2 regions of the Paraburkholderia caffeinilytica genome follow, and region 2 is predicted to be linked to the other one. Evidence: predicted binding sites of a transcription regulator. Region 2 holds the regulator's gene; the other holds the start of a gene.

Region 1 (9,834 bases), 180 kb from region 2:
ACTTGCTCAAGCCGCTGGAAAAATCGCTGATGCTCGGCCGCGCGCAACCGCTGGTCATGATGATCGCGGGCGTCAACGGTGCGGGCAAAACCACCAGCATCGGCAAGCTCGCCAAGCATCTGCAAAGCTTCGAGCAATCGGTACTTCTGGCCGCGGGCGACACCTTTCGCGCCGCCGCGCGCGAGCAACTCGCGATCTGGGGCCAACGTAACAACGTGACCGTGGTGTCGCAGGAAAGCGGCGACCCCGCAGCCGTGATTTTCGACGCGGTCGGCGCCGCGCGGGCGCGCAAGATCGACGTCATGATGGCCGACACGGCCGGCCGCCTGCCGACCCAACTGCATCTGATGGAAGAACTGCGCAAGGTGAAGCGCGTGATAGGCAAGGCGCAAGACGGCGCGCCGCATGAAGTGCTGCTCGTGATCGACGCGAACACCGGCCAGAACGCACTTGCGCAAGTGAAAGCCTTCGACGACGCGCTCGGCCTCACCGGCCTGGTCGTCACCAAGCTCGACGGCACGGCGAAGGGCGGCATTCTTGCGGCGATTGCGCGGCAGCGTCCGATTCCGGTGTACTTCATCGGCGTCGGCGAAAAGGTGGAGGACTTGCAGCCGTTCAGCGCGGAGGAGTTTTCGGACGCGTTGCTGGGCGGTTGAACGCAGCGCCGTTCGTCGCGAAACAAGCAAAAAGGGCGTTCACAATGAACGCCCTTTTTTCATTCAGACCACCGCATCACTCCGCGTCGGGCTGAACACCAGGCGCGGCACGAGCGAACGCGTCGAGTTGCATCGCATGATCGTAGATGCGCTGAATCGTCGGAAACTTCGCCGTATCCACCTTGAAGCGCTGGGCGTTGAATACCTGTGGAATCAGACAGGCGTCGGCCAGTGTCGGCGTGTCGCCGAAGCAAAGCTTGCCGGTGCGCGAATCGCCCGCCAGATGCGCCTCGAGCGTCGCAAAACCCGCTTCGACCCAATGCTTGTACCACGCGTCTTTCGCGTCGTCGTCGACACACAGCGTGTGTTTCAGGTATTTCAGCACGCGCAGATTGTTCAGCGGATGAATCTCGCACGCCACCTGCAGCGCCACCGAACGCACATAGGCGCGCTCGGCGGGCGTCCCCGGCAAGAGCGGCGGCTCGGGATGCGTTTCCTCCAGATACTCGATGATCGCGAGCGACTGAGGCATGACTTCGTTACCGTCAACAAACGTGGGTACGATGCCGTCCACATTCACCTTGCGATACTCGGGCTTCAGCTGCTCGCCGCCGTCGCGCACCAGGTGCACCGGTACGTAGTCGTACGGCAGATTCTTCACGTTCAACGCAATGCGTACGCGATAGGACGCCGAACTACGAAAATAGCTGTAGAGCTTCATGTTATGTGTCTCCTCCCACCACGCCTCAGACGACGCGTACGCTGAGCTCGCCGAGCCCGTCCACACCGCCCTTCATGAGGTCGCCCTGCACCACCGCGCCGACACCCTCCGGCGTACCGGTGAAGATCAGATCGCCCGGTTGCAGTTCGAACAGCGTCGACAGATAGGCAACCGTTTCGGCGACCGACCAGATCAGCTGCGACACGTCCGAGTTCTGTTTTTCCTCGCCGTTCACCGATAACCAGATCGCGCCCTTGCCGACATGGCCGACCGTCGTGACCGGATGGATCGGACCGAGCGGCGCGGAATAATCGAAGCCCTTGGCGGTATCCCACGGACGGCCCAGCTTCTTCGCCTCGGCCTGCAGATCGCGGCGCGTCATGTCGAGACCGAGTGCGTAGCCGTAGACGTGGTCGAGCGCGCTTTCGGCAGGAATGTTCTTGCCGCCTTTGCCGATCGCCGCGACCAGTTCCATCTCGAAGTGGACGTTCTTCGATTGCGACGGATAGGGGAATTCGCCGGTCGCACCGGGCGCGACATACAGCACGGCATCGGCCGGCTTGGTGAAGAAGAACGGCGGCTCGCGGTCGGGATCATGCCCCATCTCGCGCGCGTGAGCCTCGTAGTTACGGCCCACACAGTAGATGCGACGCACCGCGAACGCCTCGCTGGCCCCCACCACCGGCACCGCAACGACCGGTGCGGGTGCAAATACGTAACTCATCCCGTTCTCCGTTTTTGGATTGTGCCGCGCCCGCGCGGCGGTAAAGCATCGAGTTTAACGCGCAGCAAAGCGCGGTGCAGCGGATCGGCATCGGCACGCGCGGATCGGCGGCCCTGGCGCATCGACTCGCTGGACCGCTGGAACTCCTGACTGCTGGAACTCCGACCATCTGGACAGACGGATCGCTGGACCGCCAGATCGCCGGACCGCTATAGATGCGATACTGACGCTAGATAACAACCTTTGAATTCCGTGGCCGACCGCCCCAAAGCGGCACGCTACCCCGTCCCACTGCGACCGATGACTGACTCCGCCGACACCGCCACTCCTTTCCCCTGCGCCCGCTATATCAAGGAAATCGGCCGCGGCCCGAACGGCGCCCGCGCGCTGACCGCTGACGATACGCGCGCGCTCTACACCGCGATGCTCGACGGCCGAGTGTCCGACCTCGAACTCGGCGCCGTGCTGCTCGCGTATCGCGTGAAAGGCGAAACCGCCGATGAACTCGCCGCCATGCTGGCCAGCGCGCAAGCGTCGTTCGAACCGATTCATCTGCCGCACGCCGCATTCCGGCCCGTATCGATACCCACGTATAACGGCGCGCGCAAACAGCCCAACCTCGTGCCGCTGCTGGCGCTGTTGCTGGCACGCGAGGGTGTGCCGGTGCTCATGCATGGCGTCACCGAAGATCCGGGCCGCGTGACGAGCGCGGAAATCTTCACGCATCTGCAGATCCCGCTCGCGCAATCGCATGCCGACATCGAAGACGGTCTCGCCGAGCGGCGTCTCGCGTTCGCGCCAATCGACGTTCTCGCGCCGAAGCTCGCACACCTTCTCTCGCTGCGTCGGCGGATGGGCGTGCGCAATTCGACCCATACGCTCGTGAAAATCCTGCAGCCGTTCGCGCCCGCGGGGTTGCGGCTCGTGAACTACACGCATCCGCCGTATCGCGACAGTCTCACGCAGCTGTTCAACACACACCCGGCCGCCGCAGAGGGCGGCGCCCTGCTCGCGCGCGGCACAGAAGGCGAAGCGGTAGCCGACACGCGGCGCCAGGTGCAAGTGGATTGGCTGCACGACGGCATCTGCGAAACGCGCGTGCCGCATGAGCGCTCGTCGCCCGATGCGCCTGAAGTCGACTTGCCCGAAGCGCGCGACGCCCCGACCACGGCTGCGTGGATCGATGCTGTGTTGCGCGGCGAAGCACCCATCCCGAGCGCGATCGAGCGGCAAGTGGAGCTGATCGTCGATGTCGCGAAAGTGCCGGCATAAGGTGTGCGGCGTGCGTGCGATGCAGCGCGTGCGGCGCCGCGCGCCAGCACGAAGATGACGGCCGCGATCTGCTTCAAGGAGATCGAGGTCGGCTTCCCGTCGGTCTCGCAAACCGACTTCGATTTCGTCCGCAAACTGATCGAAGAAAAGCGCATTCCCGACGACGTGACGATTGAAGCGTTCGTACCCTCACGCGCCTCATCAAGGAACACGTTCAGGTGCGGCCTGATACTCACTGGACGTTCCAGTATTCGCCCGAAACCTTCAACACGCCCGAACTCCCGTCCGGGCGCTCACAGGGCGCTCACCCAGCGCGGCTAGCGAAACGGGTGGGCTCACATGGCTCACTCGATCGCGCAACGCGTCGCCTGCCAGGCGATCAGGCGCCATTGCCCATCTTCCTGTGTGTGAATCGCCGTGTACGCGATCGGAAACAGCAGCGCTCCGTTGTTCGCTTCCATTTCGATCAGCGCGCGCCCGGTGACGACGCAGGTCTCGCGCCCCACCGGCAGCACTTCTTGCGACTGCACTTCGATCTGCCGATAGCGGCGGCGCCCGGCGGTAATACCGTCGATGAACTGCCGCTTCGTTTCACGCTTGCCGTTCGTATGGACATAGCTCACGTTGTCCGCGAGCAGCGTATCGAGCGACTGCCCGTCGCCGTCGACCATCGCACGGAAGCGTTCTCGCTCGAGTCCGCGAATCGCTTCAATTGTCTTTGCCGCCATTGCTCAGCCCCTTGCACCGGTAAGCCGAACGTGGCCACGGTCGTCAGAAGTTATATTGCAAATATAGCTGGTGGAAATTTATACCAGGATTCGGCTCTTTGATACCGCCGTTGGAAATATGCTGGAAGCGGTAACCGGCCTGGTACTGCTGGCGGTTGCCGAACTGCACGCCGACACCCGCCATGGAGGCGAACTGGAACGCAGTCGCGAGCGAGAGGTCAGACGCGATGGTCGGACTCGACAGAAGGCGGATACCGGCGCCCGCTTCGATGTAAGGGCGAATCGCACCCGCTCCGTCGATGAAGCGAATGATCGGCGTCACACCGATTTCGCCGATGTTCTCGTGCACATTCCCTTCATCGGTATGCCACCAGGCCACGTGGGCCTCGCCGATCAACGAGAAATGCCAATCGCCGATCTGCCACCACGTGAGGTTCGGATCCCACACCAGACCGAGATCGAGTTTTTTGATGTGGTTATCGCCGAGACCGCCGGCGATCTGCACGCCGAACTGGTCACCTGCCGCCAGGCCCGAGCCGGCAAGCAGAAAAGCCGCCGCCGCACTTTTTAGAGCCAGACCACGCCAAACATTTTTCTTGTTGTTCATCGAACACCCGACCTGGTCGAACGTTGATTACCTGCACATTGTTGTATCTATTCTAATGACAATCCTGATCCGATGGATTGTCTGAGGAATAGTGAATTCCCGCAATTAGTCACTTCTATTTTAGAAAAAGTCGGTTACTTATGAAGGCGAAAGGAAGACGTTAGGTAAATTCTACGGCGCGCATGCGACGGGCAGCAGGCGCGGCACATGGCTATCAAAACCTAAATTTCAATAGGAAATGGGGAACCTGGATGCCCCTACGGCCTCTAAGTATTAGCACTCGGCAAATCAGAGTGCTAACATCCAACGCTGGAGTCGTTTTAACTGAACACGCTTTTGTCTGATTCCAAAGGAGTTTCCTACGTGAGCCATGCAATGACCCTTCCGAGTACTTTGAGCCCGTCGTCGGCTAAGGCCGCTTCGGCAGGTGCACTGGCGCTCTCGCATTCCTCGCTGCTGCCCGGTCAACTGGGCAATATCGACGCCTACATCCAGGCCGTAAATCGGATTCCGATGCTGACGCCGGCGGAAGAACGCCAGTTCGCCACCGAATTTCGCGAGCAGGACAACCTCGGGTCCGCGCGCCGTCTCGTCCTGTCGCACCTGCGGCTGGTCGTGTCGATCGCGCGCAATTACCTTGGTTATGGACTGCCGCATGCCGACCTGATCCAGGAAGGCAATATCGGCCTGATGAAGGCCGTGAAGCGCTTTGACCCCGAGCAAAACGTGCGCCTCGTGTCGTACGCCATGCACTGGATCAAGGCGGAGATTCACGAATATATTCTGCGCAACTGGCGGATGGTGAAGGTTGCCACCACCAAAGCGCAGCGCAAGCTGTTCTTCAACCTGCGCAGTCACAAGCAGGGGCTGGGTGCATTCACGCCGGACGAGATCGAAGGTCTTGCCAAAGAGCTGAACGTGAAGCGGGAAGAAGTGGCCGAGATGGAAACGCGCTTGTCCGGCGGCGATATCGCGCTGGAAGGCCAGGTCGAAGACGGCGAAGAGTCGTACGCGCCGATCGCCTACCTCGCCGACTCGCATAGCGAGCCGACTGCCGTGCTGGCTTCGCGTCAGCGCGACAAGCTGCAAAGCGACGGTATCGCGAGCGCGCTCGACGCGCTGGACGCCCGCAGCCGCCGCATCATCGAGGCACGCTGGCTGAAGGTGGAAGACGACGGTTCGGGCGGCTCGACGCTGCATGAACTGGCCGACGAATTCGGCGTGTCGGCCGAACGCATTCGCCAGATCGAAGCGAGCGCAATGAAGAAAATGCGCGGCGCGTTGAGCGAATATGCGTAAAGCCTGAAACCTTGAATCGTGCCGGTTCGTCCGGCGCACACTGGTTGATCACGGAGCCCTGCCCTCGCAAGAAGGCAGGGCTTTTTTGTGCCCGCTCGCCGGTGCATGCGCTCAATCGCAGACGCACGCGTCCTCGATCAGAAACTTACCGGTCAAACACGGCTTTCTTGACGTATCGCAATCCCCATCGCAATACTGTCCGCACGGGGCGACGTTCGCGACCCAATGCCGCAGTGCCGGACTCACGCGCGCAAGGTCCTTGCTCCTAGAATCGGGATGCACTCGCCAGGCCGCTCACGCAGCCTGGTTCCAGCCGGACACACCGGCGTGAAGTTGCCTTCGACCGATCATGACCCTAGCCCTGAATCGCAATAGCAACCCTCGCTCGAGCCTGCGCAAACGGCTCGCCGCCTGGGCACGCGGTCCGACGCTGGCGCGGGATATCGCCATCGTCCTCGCCATCAAATTCGCTCTGCTGATGGCGCTCAAGTACGCGTTCTTCAATCATCCGCAGGCGGAGCATATGTCGCTGCCGCCTGAACAAGTCGCGCAGGCGCTGCTGTCCGTGCCTGCCTCGCATCCGTCCCAAGGTGATCAACATGCCCGTTAGCGAAGTCGTAGAACTGTCGCGCCTCCAGTTCGCCATCACGGCGCTTTATCACTTTCTGTTCGTGCCGCTCACGCTCGGTCTGTCCTGGTTGCTGGTCATCATGGAGTCGGTCTATGTGATGACCGGCAAGCAGATCTACAAGGACATGACCCAATTCTGGGGCAAGCTCTTCGGCATCAACTTTGCGATGGGCGTGACCACCGGTCTTACGCTGGAGTTCCAGTTCGGCACCAACTGGTCGTACTACTCGCACTATGTCGGCGACATTTTCGGCGTGCCGCTGGCCGTCGAAGGGTTGATGGCGTTCTTCCTCGAATCCACCTTCGTCGGCCTGTTCTTCTTCGGATGGAAGCGGCTCTCGAGAGTGCAGCACGTGGCCGTCACGTTCCTCGTCGCGCTCGGCTCGAACCTGTCGGCGCTGTGGATTCTGGTGGCCAACGGCTGGATGAACAATCCGGTCGGCGCGACTTTCAACTACCAGACCATGCGCATGGAACTCGACAGCATCTTCTCGGTGCTGTTCAATCCGGTCGCACAGGTGAAGTTCGTGCACACCGTATCGGCCGGTTATGTGACCGCTTCGATGTTCGTGCTCGGCGTGTCGTCGTGGTATCTGCTGAAGCGCCGCGACACCGAATTCGCCTTGCGCTCGTTCGCGATTGCCGCCGGTTTTGGTCTGGCCTCGACGTTATGCGTGATCGTGCTCGGCGACGAATCCGGCTACCGCACCGGCGAAGTTCAGCAGATCAAGCTGGCCGCCATCGAATCCGAATGGGAAACGGCGCCCGCACCCGCGCCCTTCACGATCATCGGCATTCCGAACCAGAAGGAAGAGCGCACCGACTACGCGATCCGCATTCCGTATGCGCTCGGCCTCATCGCCACGCGCTCGATCGACGAACCGGTGGTCGGTCTGAAAGACCTGATGGCGCAGAACGAAGTACGCATCAAGAACGGCATGCTCGCCTACGCCGCGCTGCAAAAGCTGAAACAGGGCGACGCGACGGACGAAGCCAAGGCCGCTTTCGACGCACACAAGAAAGACCTCGGCTACGGCCTGATGCTCAAACAGTTCACGCCGAACGTCACCGACGCCACGCCGGATCAGATCGTGCAAGCCGCCAAGAAGACGATTCCGCCGGTGGCGCCCGTGTTCTTCTCGTTCCGCCTGATGGTCGGTCTCGGCATCCTGTTTCTTGCGACCTTCGTGCTGGCGTTCTGGTTCTGCGCGCAGCGCTCGTTGCTGCTGGAGAAACGCCGCTGGTTCCTGCGCTGGGCTGTGTGGGCGATTCCCTTGCCGTGGCTCGCTGCCGAATTCGGCTGGATCGTCGCTGAAGTGGGCCGTCAACCGTGGACCATTGCCGGCATTCTGCCGACCGCACTGTCCGCCTCGAGCCTGACGCCGGGCGATCTCTACTTGAGCATTGCCGGCTTCGTGGTGTTCTACACGGTGCTGTTCATCATCGAAATCATGCTGATGTTCAAGTACGCGCGACTCGGGCCTTCGTCGCTGCACACGGGGCGCTACCATCACGAGCAACAACAGCCGCTGAATCAGCCTCTGCCGACCAACACGGCCGCATGATTCGCCGCCACTCTGTTCCAAGGGAAAGATCATCATGGATTACGCAACCCTCAAACTGATCTGGTGGGTGTTGATCGGCGTGCTGCTGATCGGCTTCGCGCTCACCGACGGCTTCGACATGGGCGCGGCGATTCTGCTGCCGTTCATCGCGAAGAGCGACGCCGAGCGACGCATCGTCGTGAACACGGTCGGCGCGACGTGGGAAGGCAATCAGGTGTGGTTCATCACCGCAGGCGGCGCGATGTTCGCCGCGTGGCCGCTGGTGTACGCCGCGTCGTTCTCCGGCTTCTACTTTGCAATGCTGCTGGTGCTGTTCTCGTTGTTCTTCCGGCCGGTCGGCTTCGACTACCGCAGCAAGCGTGAAGACCCGCGCTGGCGCAGCGCATGGGATTGGGCGTTGTTTGTCGGCGGCTTCGTCCCGTCGCTGGTGTTCGGCGTGGCGTTCGGCAACCTGCTGCAAGGCGTGCCGTTCTCATTCGACACCGATCTGCGCGTCACGTATCACGGCAGTTTCTTCGCGTTGCTCAACCCATTCGCCGTGCTCTGCGGGCTCGTTAGCGTGTCGATGCTGGCCGCGCACGGCGCAGCCTTCGTGAAAATGAAGGCGGACGGTGCCGTCGCCGAGCGTGCTTCGCTGGCGCTGCGGATCGCTTCGCTCGCCGCCGTGGTGCTGTTTCTGCTTGCCGGCGCGCTGATCGCCACGATGATCGGCGGCTATCAGATCGTCGACGCCGCGCCGCTCGACACGGTGGCCAACCCGCTGCTGAAAAACGTGATCGGCGCACCCGGCCTGTGGCTCACCAACTACGCAAACTATCCGTGGATGGTGATCGCGCCGGTGGCCGGCCTCGTCGGCGGCATATTTGCCTTGTTGCTGGCGCGTTCGCGTTTTGAAAAGAGCGCCTTCCTGTCGACCTCGCTGATGATCATCGGCGTGATTTTGACGGCAGGCTTCTCGATGTTCCCGTTCATCATGCCCTCCTCGCTCGACGGCCGCAGCAGCCTGACCGTATGGGATTCGACCTCGAGCCGCATGACGCTGCAGATCATGCTGATCGCCGTGATCGTTTTCCTGCCGATCATCCTGATCTACACGAGCTGGGTGTATCGCGTGATGCGAGGCAAGGTGACCGCCGCGGCGCTCGAAGAGAATCACCATTCAATGTATTGATCAGGAATACGATTAACAGGAGTTTGTGATGTGGTATTTCAGTTGGCTTCTCGGCATTGGCGTAGCGTTGGCGTTCGGCATCATCAACGTAATGTGGCTGGAATCGCGCCGGCCGTTAGAAACAGGTAAGCAAAAAGCACATTGATGCATCCGTCGCCGGCCGCGCGCCGTTAGGCTCAAGCCGGTAAACGCAAAAGCGGCACCTTGAATCAAGGTGCCGCTTTTTATTTGTATGGGGTTAAACAGAATGCAGCGCCTGTCAGCTCCCCTTTACTTATCGTAGCGCCCAGGCTGGGCGGAGGACCGAACTCAGCTCAAAGCCTCGATAAGATCACGCGGGCAGCGGCGCCGCACCGGCACTCGTATCGGGTGACACACGCGTCGCCAGTTGTGCGGCGTAGCGCTGAGCGGCGTCGCCCACTACGATGTGGAACGTATCCGCTGAGACCCACGCCGTATCG
Region 2 (9,834 bases):
TTTGATCGGCGCATTGGCGGAGGTGACCGCCGACGGTTACGTGTTCCGGGTCGATATGCGCTTGCGGCCGAACGGCGATTCCGGGCCGCTCGTATGCAGCCTCGGCATGCTCGAAGAGTATTTCTACGTGCAGGGCCGCGAGTGGGAGCGCTATGCGTGGATCAAGGGCCGGCTCGTGTCCGAAGGTGCGAGCGAGGCAGCGCAGCGTCTGCAGAAGCAGCTCGACGCGATCGTCACGCCGTTCGTCTATCGGCGCTATCTCGACTTTGGCGTGATCAGCGCAATCCGTGCGCTGCATTTGCAGATTCGCCAGGAAGCGCAGCGGCGCGCCTCGATGCGGCCCGACAAGGCCGACGACATCAAGCTGGGTCGCGGCGGCATCCGCGAAATCGAATTCAGCGCCCAGGTGTTCCAGCTGATCCGCGGCGGCCAGGACGCCGGCTTCCGGGTGCGTCCGACGCTCGCTGTCTTGCGGCACGCGGCCACGCACGGGCTGCTCGATACCTCGGTCTGCGTGAAGCTTTCGCAGGCGTACCGCTTCCTGCGCGAACTCGAGCATCGCCTGCAATATCGCAACGACGCGCAAACTCACGCGATGCCGGTCGTTCCAGAGGAGCGCGCGGCGCTCGCGCGGGCAATGGGTTGCGACGACTATGCCGCGCTGATGCTCAAGCTCGACGCGCATCGCGAGTTCGTCGAACAGCAGTTCGACCAGATTTTCGCCGACAAGGTGAGCGGTCGCGATGGTTGCGGCGCACCGGAAGACGGCGCGGCGGTCTGGGTCTGGAGCAGTGCGCTCGCCGACGAAAGCGCCGAGGACGCGCTTCGCGCGCGCCTGGTCGAACTGGGTGTGTCCGAGCCGGGCGAGCTATTGGCGCGTTTGCGTGCGGTGTGGCAGTCGTCGCGTTACGCGGGGCTAGCCGAGCGGAGCCGCCAGCGCTTCGATATCGTCGCGCAGCGCGCGCTGGAGGCCGCGCGTACTCTCGAGCCGCCCGAACGGCGGGGCGATACGGTGGCGCGTTTCTTCGACCTGCTCGAAGCCGTGAGCCGGCGCGGCGCGTATCTCGCGCTGCTGACCGAATATCCGCAGGCGCTGCATCGGGTGCTGTCGGTGCTGGGCGGTTCGCGCTGGGCCGCCGGCTATCTGATTCGCCATCCGCAGTTGCTTGACGAGCTCCTCGACGACGAGGCGATGGACAGTCCGTTCGATTGGCCCGAATTCAAGCGCACGCTGCGCTTGCGCCTGGCCGCGGCGGATGGTGTCGAGCAACAGATGGATCTGCTGCGCCACGCGCATCAGGCCGAGGTGTTCCGCATCCTGCTGATCGATCTGGCCGGCAGGCTGAGTGTCGAGCATGTGAGCGACCGCCTGTCCGAACTCGCCGACGCCGTGCTCGACGTCACGCTCGAAGCAGTCTGGAATCAACTGGCCAAGCGCCACCGCGATGTGCCGAAGTTCGCCGTGATCGCGTACGGCAAGCTGGGCGGCAAGGAGCTCGGCTACGCGTCCGACCTCGACGTCATTTTCCTCTACGACGATCCGGACGATGCCGCCGCCGACGTCTATGCCACCTATACCCGTCGCCTCATCACCTGGCTGACGACGGCGACCGGCGCGGGCACCTTGTTCGATGTCGACTTGCGGCTGCGGCCGAACGGCGAGTCGGGGCTGCTCGTCACCGATCTGGACGCGTTCCGCCGTTATCAATTGCGTGAAGGCGACGCCGCCAACACGGCATGGGTGTGGGAGCATCAGGCGTTGAGCCGTGCGCGCTACTGCGCGGGCGACGCCGAAATCGGCGCGAAATTCGAGCAGATCCGCGAACAGGTGCTGACCACGCCGCGCGAGGCCGCGCCGCTCGCGAAGGAAATCGTCGAGATGCGCGAGCGCGTCGAGGCGGGGCATCCGAACCATACGGCGCTGTTCGACCTGAAGCACGATCGCGGCGGCATGGTCGATATCGAGTTCACCGTGCAGTACTGGGTGCTGCTGCATGCGGCGAGCGATCCCGAACTGATCCGCAATACCGGCAACATCGCGCTGCTGCGTGAAGTGTCGCGTTTCGGCTTGATGAGCGAAGCGGAAGCGGAGACGGTCGGGGCGGCTTATCGGATCTACCGGAAGCTGCAGCATCAACTGCGGCTGGACGGGATGGAGAAGGCGCGAGTCGATCCGGCGCTGGTGGCGACTGAGAGTGAGGCGGTGCTGGGGCTGTGGCAGCGGGTGTTTGGCTGAGGCTCCGCGACGATTTCCTGCCCGCGTTCCTAGGCCGCCAGCATTTCCTTCGCGTGCTTGCGGGTGGTCGCCGTGATCTCCAGTCCGCCGAGCATCCGCGCGACTTCTTCGACGCGGCTCGCGCGGTCGAGCGAGGTCACGCTGCTGACCGTGCCGCCCTTGCCGTTGCCCGACTTCGCCACCTGGAAATGATGGTCGCCGCGCGCGGCGACTTGCGGCAAGTGCGTCACGCACAGCACCTGACGTGCTTGCCCCAGTTGATGCAGCAACCGCCCAACCACTTCGGCGACGCCGCCGCCGATCCCCGTATCCACTTCGTCGAAGATCAGGGTTGGCGTCGGACTCGCGGCGCTCGCAATGACAGCCAGGGCGAGGCTGATCCGCGCCAGTTCCCCGCCTGAGGCGACCTTCGCGAGCGGCCGCAGCGGCACGCCGGCATGACCGGCGACGCGGAATTCGACCTGCTCGAGCCCGTGCGCGCCACCTTCCGGCAACGGCACCAGCGCCACTTCGAAGCTGCCGCCTTTCATCGACAGTTCCTGCATGCCGGTGGTCACTGCTGAGCCCAGAGCCTTGCCGGCCTTGGCGCGCGCCTTCGACAGTTTTTTCGCTTCCATAAGGAAGGCTTCCCTGGCCTTGGTTTCGGCCGCGTGGAGGCTGTCGAGGTCGGCTGCGGCGTCGAGCGCGGCAAGTTGCGCGCGACGTGCTTCGTGTTCTTCCGGCAGCGTCTCGGGCTGCAGGCGAAATTTGCGTGCGGCCGAGTGCAGCGCGTCGAGGCGCTTTTCGACCTGGGCGAGGCGGTCTGGATCGAGATCGAGCTTCTGTGCGTAGTGGCTGAGCGAATAGGCCGCCTCCTGCAACTGAATCTCGGCAGGTTCCAGCGCCGCCAGCACATCGTTCAGCGCCGGGTCGATCTCGGCGAGGTCACGCACCTTCGACACGATCGAGGCGAGATGCGTGATCATCGCCTCGTCCGACTCGGACAGCGCGCCGAGCGCCCCCTGGACGCCGTCGATCAGGTTGGCCGAATGCGACAGGCGCCGGTGTTCGGCGTTGACCTCTTCCCATTCGCCGGGTTGCGGCGAAAGTTTGTCCAGCTCGGTAAGCTGCCAGGCGAGCCGTTCGCGCTCGAGTTGCAGCTCGCGGTCGCGCGTTTGCGCATGTTCGACGGCCTGCACCTTTTCCCGCCACGATCGCCATGCTCGCGTGACGGTCGTGGCGGTTTCCGCGAGGCCGGCGTGGGTGTCGAACAGTTCGCGCTGCGCGTCCGGACGCATCAGCAACTGGTGCGCATGCTGCCCGTGAATATCCACCAGCATTTCGCCGACTTCGCGCAATTGCGCGAGCGTCGCCGCCGTGCCGTTGATGAACGCCCGCGAGCGGCCGTTCGCATCCACCACGCGGCGCAGCATCACGGTGCCGCCGTGGTGGCCGTCGTCGGCGGCCGCGCCGAGCGCCTGCTCGTCGAGCCATTGCTCGACTTGCGCATGCGTCTCGAATTCGGCGGTGATGTCGGCGCGGGTCTCGCCGGTGCGCACCACGTTCGCATCGGCACGGGCGCCGAGCGCGAGGGCCAGTGCGTCGATCAGGATCGACTTGCCGGCGCCTGTTTCGCCTGAGAAAACGGTGAAGCCGCTGTCGAATTCGAGATCGAGCGCGGCGACGATGACGAAGTCGCGTATCGAGAGGTGGCGAAGCATGGAGGTCGTCTGGTGAGCTTGAGATTCAGGGTTCGGCCGCGGCGGCGTTCGTGTTCTGGCGGTCCGGCATTCGGGGCCGCTCAGGGCTTGATATCTTCTTCGTGCGACGGGTATTCGTTCCAGTGCAGCTTCTTGCGCAGCGTCGCGAAATGGCTGTAGCCGACCGGGTGCAGCATCGGCACCGTATGACGCGAGCGGCGCACTTCGATCGTGTCGCCCAATTCCAGCGAAGTGAACGACTGCATGTCGAAATTGACGTTCACTTCGCGGCCCGAGACGATCTGAATGCTCACCTTCGAGTCGTCCGGCAGCACGATTGGCCGGTTCGACAGGGCGTGCGGCGCGATCGGCACCAGCACGATGCCTTGCAATTGCGGATGCAGGATCGGCCCTTGCGAAGACAGCGCGTAAGCGGTCGAGCCCGTGGGCGTGGCGACGATCAGGCCGTCGGAGCGCTGGTTGTACATGAAGCGCCCGTCCACCGAGACATGCAGTTCCGCCATCCCGGAGAAACCGCTACGGTTGACCACCACGTCGTTGAAGGCCAGTGCGTGATAGATCGGCGCGCCGTTGCGCATGATGCGCGCTTCGAGCAGCATGCGCTCTTCGCGCTCGAAGTTGCCCGAGAGCATTTGCGGCACGATCTCGCGCATGTCGGAGATCGGAATGTCGGTAATGAAGCCGAGCCGCCCGTGGTTGATGCCGATCAGCGGCGTGCGGTAGGGCGCAAGCTGGCGGCCGATGCCCAGCATCGTGCCGTCGCCGCCCAGCACGACGGCAACGTCGGCGCGCGCGCCGATCTCGGCGGGACGCAGCGCCGGATAGTCGGTGACGCCGATTTCGGCGGCGGTGTCGGCTTCGAATACAACCTCGAAGCCGCGTCTCGCGATGCACGAGGCGAGCTCGGTCAGCGGCTCGCCGATGCCCGGCGTATTGTTGCGCCCGACGAGCGCGACGGTCTTGAACTGGCTGGTCACTTGCATGCCGGCATTACACCATAGGTAGGGCCTGAAAAGAACCGCAGACAGACCCGGTAGCGAGCCGGCGCAAGCGGGCTGCCAGCGCATTGGGCGATTATCGTTAGAATGGTGAAACCTTGATGACATGCACGCCGGTTGTAGTGCGGCGGCGTGCCGCCGGCGGACGCACCGAAGTGGCGGCCGGCGAGGCGCGGAGCCCGAGTCCGGGCGGCGCGCTGGCAAGGACGCTGGACACGGCGCCAGTCAAGGCGCTGCACGGAACACCAGGCGCCGCCCCGCCAACCGGCGGCGCGATAGTCAGGGGTTGGCGCCGTTAGCGCTCGCTGTAGCCGCGTCATTGAGCTAAAATTTTCCGTCATGCTAGATCCTCGCGCACAAACCCTCCTCAAAACGCTGATCGAGCGCTACATCGCCGAAGGTCAGCCGGTCGGCTCGCGCACGTTGTCACGCTATTCCGGCCTCGAACTGAGCCCGGCGACGATCCGCAACGTGATGTCCGATCTCGAGGATCTGGGGCTTGTGATCAGTCCGCATACTTCCGCGGGCCGCATTCCGACACCGCGTGGCTACCGGCTGTTCGTCGATACCATGCTGACGGTGGAATCCGCCGCGGACGAAGAAGCGGTGATGCGTATCGTCAAGACTACGCTGCAGGCGGGTGAGCCGCAGAAAGTCGTCGCCGCGGCGGCCGGCGTGCTGTCCAATCTGTCGCAGTTTGCCGGTGTGGTGCTTACCCCGCGCCGCAGCCACGTGTTCAAGCAGATCGAATTCATGCGCCTGTCGGACAAGCGCATCCTGCTGATCATCGTGACGCCCGAGGGGGACGTGCAGAACCGCATCATGGCAACTCAGCGCGATTTTTCGCCGGCGCAGCTGGTGGAGGCCTCCAACTACATCAACGCGCACTTCGCGGGCCTCTCGTTCGACGACGTGCGCCGCCGCCTGCGCGAAGAAATCGACGAATTGCGCGGCGACATGACCACGCTGATGCACGCCGCGGTCACGGCCAGCACGGATGAGTCCGACACCGGCGAGACCGTGCTGATTTCCGGCGAGCGCAACCTGCTCGAAGTCGCCGACCTGTCGTCGGACATGGCGCGCTTGCGCAAGCTGTTCGATGTGTTCGACCAAAAGACCAGTCTCCTTCAGTTGCTCGACGTGTCGAGTCACGCCGCCGGCGTGCAGATTTTCATTGGCGGCGAGTCGAATCTCGTGCCAATCGAGGAAATGAGCGTCGTCACCGCGCCTTATGAGGTGAACGGCAAGATCGTCGGCACGCTCGGCGTGATCGGGCCGACCCGCATGGCCTACAACCGCGTGATTCCGATTGTCGACATCACCGCGCGGCTGCTTTCCCTGACGCTGAGTCAACAGTAACCGGCAGCAAGCCGCGGTTACTGCCGGCTGCGGCACTTCATGTCGCAAATGATGCGCGACGGCGCGCCGCTTGCCAATTGGCCGAATGGCCAGGGGCCCCTGGCGGACCTTGCAATGGACCGCGCCGCTATAATGAATTCCACCTGAACCGACTCTCCGCCCAAAGCGGTTACCTCTGCTGCCTATGCGCTTCGACCTCGAGCGGCCATCGCAGAACGCCACGTCACACCGTGTCGCCGTGTTGCTGATCAATCTCGGCACGCCCGACGCGCCGACGCCGCGTGCGGTCCGTCGCTATCTTGCGCAGTTCCTGTCCGATCCTCGCGTGGTCGAAATTCCGGCGCTGCTCTGGCAGGTGATCCTGCGGTTGTTGATTTTGCCGTTCCGGAGCCCCGCGTCGGCGAAGAAGTACGCGGCTGTGTGGATGCCGGAAGGCTCGCCGCTGCGTGTCTTCACGGAGAAGCAGGTGGAGGGTTTGCGTCATCTGTTGCAATTGAACGACTACACGGTGTTGGTCGACTACGCCATGCGCTACGGCACGCCCGGTATTCCGGCCATGCTGAACCAGCTCAAACTGGCGGGCGCCGAGCGTGTGCTGCTGATGCCCATGTATCCGCAATATTCGTCGTCGACCACGGCCACGGCTTTCGACGAAGCCTTTTCGGCCCTCAAGCGCATGCGCAATCAACCGGAAATCCGCACGGTGCGCCAGTATGCCGATCATCCTGCGTATATCGCCGCGCTCGCCGCACAGGTGCATCACTACTGGCATCAGCATGGCCGGCCGGACTTCGCGGCGGGTGACAAGCTGGTGCTGAGTTTTCACGGCGTACCCAAGCGCACGATGGATCTTGGCGATCCGTATCACGAGCAATGCCAGCAAACCGGCGCGTTGTTGATGCAGGCGCTGGGACTGACGCAGGTGGAATGCCGCATCACCTTTCAGTCGCGCTTCGGCAAGGCCGAGTGGCTGCAACCGTACACCGCACCCACATTGAAGGAATTGGGCTCGGCAGGCGTGCGGCGTGCCGACGTGTTCTGCCCGGGCTTTACCGCCGATTGCCTTGAAACGATTGAAGAGATCGGCATGGAAGTGCGCGACGAGTTCCTCCATGCGGGTGGCCAGGAATTTCACCGGATTCCCTGCGTGAACGCCTCGCAGCCGTGGGTCGCCGCGCTTGGCGAAATCGTCGCGCAGAATCTGCAGGGCTGGCCCGTGCAAGCGGTGCCGGTGCCGCATACGAGCGGGGCGTAAGCAGGCTCATGAATTACAGGATCTCGACCGAACCGGGCGCGAAGCTGCGCATCGACAAATGGCTTTGGGCGGCGCGCTTCTTCAAAACCCGTTCGCTGGCGGCGGATGCCGTCGACAAAGGGCATGTGCGCATCGGCGGCGCGAATGTCAAACCGGCCAAGGATGTGCGCGTCGGCGACCTGGTCGAGATCGAGATCGAGCGGATTGTCTGGCAAGTGGAAGTGCTGGGCGTGTGCGACGTGCGCGGCCCAGCCAGCGTCGCGCAGACGCTTTACGCGGAAACCGAGGAGAGCAAGGTGAAGCGGCAGGTCGAGCAGGAGCGGCGCAAGACGTACCGCGAGCCGGCTGCCGCTTTGCACGGCAGACCGACCAAGCGCGACCGGCGCACTATCGACAAACTTTCAGGTGGGGATTGAACAATTGTTCCATCGTCGCGTGCACACCGCCGTATTCGGTGGTGTGATCGTTGACGGCCCCGGACATGCAGATGGTCGTGGTGCCCGCGATCAGTACCAATGCGACCACCGATATTGCAAAGGTCAGTTTCACGGTACTCCCCTTGGGAAGATTCAGGACGGAAACAGGCGAATCAGGTGGAATTGAAAAATGTCGGTAAGGCTTACGTTAGATTAGGGTTAACGTGTCTTTTCCGACGCTTTATTGGAGCATAGGCCACTTGTCGGGCGCACTCAATCTCAATCTGATTGCGACGCAATAATGGTTGTAACCGGGCATTTCCGTCGCGCGTCCACGGTGCGAAAAGTTCCGGGAGAGGCGCTTGAAATGGGTCTTTCCGGCCCCATCTGCCGTTTCGATCCGCGTTAACGTACCAAGTTGTCTGTCGCAATTTTGCAACGCACAAATTGCGACAGCTTTTGACGCGTTGCCGTCACCGTTAGCTTTAACTTTTTTAACGACTTTCAGCGACATGGAAAACACGCAAGAGAACCCGACGAGCCAGAATCCCACGCCCGCCGACGAAACCGCGCGCCAGGCCGCCGAGGCTGCGGCATCCCAGCAGGACGCGGCTGCAAGCGCTGCGCCTGAAGCGCCGGCAAGCGGTGCGGAAGCCGCATTGGCCGAAGCAGAAGCGAAGATCGTCGAGTTGCAGGAAAGCTTCCTGCGGGCGAAGGCTGAGACTGAAAACGTGCGCCGCCGCGCCCAGGAGGATGTCGCCAAGGCGCACAAGTTCGCGATCGAAAGCTTCGCTGAGCATTTGCTGCCGGTGGTCGACAGCCTCGAAGCGGCGGTTGCCCACTCGTCCGACGACCTGCAAAAGGTGCGCGAAGGCGTCGAACTCACGCTGCGCCAGCTTTCCGGCGCGCTGGAGAAGGGTCGCGTCGTCGCCCTGAACCCGGTTGGCGAGAAGTTCGACCCGCACCGTCACCAGGCTATTTCGATGGTGCCGGCCGACCAGGAGCCGAACACCGTCGTTGCTGTGCTGCAAAAAGGCTTCGTGATCGCCGACCGCGTGCTGCGTCCGGCGCTCGTGACGGTCGCGGCGCCGAAGTAAGCAGTACAAGCCGCGGCACAGGCCACAGCAGAAGCTGTTTATCAGCCGTTCCGCCGACAGGCGCCGTTATGGCCAACATTCCCGTGGACGCCACTGCGTTCGCTGTCTTCGGCATGCAGGAGCTCAGCGCCGAGTCATTCGGCGCCGGCTGGCCGAAACGGGTGATGGGCTGCCCGTGGTGTTTTTCCGGGATCTCGCCTGCTTCGGCTGCTAGATCGCCAGGAAGGCCAGGCTGGCGCAGCCGGACGCGATGGTGAAAAAAGCGGCAAAAGTTCGACCGATTGAAAAAAATTAAAGACCGCATCGTAAAAGAGGTCTTGAAAACGATGCGGACGCACTTATGTTGAGTGCAGGTAGGAATTCAGAGCGGATCGCCTTACCGCCAGCTGGGCAAACAAGGCGATTCCCGCAGCGATCAAAGTCAGGAGATTAGTAAAAATGGGCAAAATCATCGGCATCGACCTCGGCACGACCAACTCGTGCGTGGCGATCATGGAAGGCAATTCGGTCAAAGTGATCGAGAACTCGGAAGGTGCGCGCACCACGCCGTCGATCATCGCTTACATGGAAGACGGCGAGATTCTCGTCGGCGCGCCGGCTAAGCGTCAGTCGGTCACGAACCCGAAGAACACGCTGTACGCCGTCAAGCGCCTGATCGGCCGCCGCTTCGAAGAAAAAGAAGTGCAGAAAGACATCGGTCTGATGCCGTACAAGATCATGAAGGCCGACAACGGCGACGCATGGGTCCAGGTGCGCGACGACAAGCTGGCACC

Evidence for each region. Region 2 encodes HrcA, which represses chaperone genes, less so after heat shock. Its sites were predicted from a motif close to TTAGCACTCNNNNNNNNNGAGTGCTAA; they were not measured.
Region 1: a site for HrcA is predicted at 4,982-5,008, ahead of rpoH (RNA polymerase sigma factor RpoH). Genes of this name have one in related genera too.

Annotation. Positions count from the first base shown of each region.
Region 1 is NZ_CP031467.1:2,526,230-2,536,063, reverse strand. It holds gene ftsY (signal recognition particle-docking protein FtsY) at 1-656, shown strand, start outside; gene maiA (maleylacetoacetate isomerase) at 733-1,377, opposite strand; gene DSC91_RS27660 (fumarylacetoacetate hydrolase family protein) at 1,403-2,101, opposite strand; gene ybiB (DNA-binding protein YbiB) at 2,402-3,373, shown strand; partial or broken gene DSC91_RS27650 (2-isopropylmalate synthase) at 3,425-3,666, shown strand; gene DSC91_RS27645 (nuclear transport factor 2 family protein) at 3,718-4,101, opposite strand; gene DSC91_RS27640 (acyloxyacyl hydrolase) at 4,145-4,708, opposite strand; gene rpoH (RNA polymerase sigma factor RpoH) at 5,072-6,007, shown strand; gene cydP (cytochrome oxidase putative small subunit CydP) at 6,357-6,617, shown strand; gene DSC91_RS27625 (cytochrome ubiquinol oxidase subunit I) at 6,607-8,202, shown strand; gene cydB (cytochrome d ubiquinol oxidase subunit II) at 8,237-9,373, shown strand; gene cydX (cytochrome bd-I oxidase subunit CydX) at 9,402-9,518, shown strand; gene nagE (N-acetylglucosamine-specific PTS transporter subunit IIBC) at 9,705-9,834, opposite strand, start outside.
Region 2 is NZ_CP031467.1:2,704,660-2,714,493, forward strand. It holds gene glnE (bifunctional [glutamate--ammonia ligase]-adenylyl-L-tyrosine phosphorylase/[glutamate--ammonia-ligase] adenylyltransferase) at 1-2,236, shown strand, start outside; gene recN (DNA repair protein RecN) at 2,266-3,936, opposite strand; gene DSC91_RS28415 (NAD kinase) at 4,017-4,919, opposite strand; gene hrcA (heat-inducible transcriptional repressor HrcA) at 5,274-6,293, shown strand; gene hemH (ferrochelatase) at 6,478-7,548, shown strand; gene DSC91_RS28430 (RNA-binding S4 domain-containing protein) at 7,557-7,964, shown strand; gene DSC91_RS37935 (hypothetical protein) at 7,936-8,097, opposite strand; gene grpE (nucleotide exchange factor GrpE) at 8,477-9,061, shown strand; partial or broken gene DSC91_RS38695 (thioredoxin family protein) at 9,130-9,272, shown strand; gene dnaK (molecular chaperone DnaK) at 9,500-9,834, shown strand, end outside.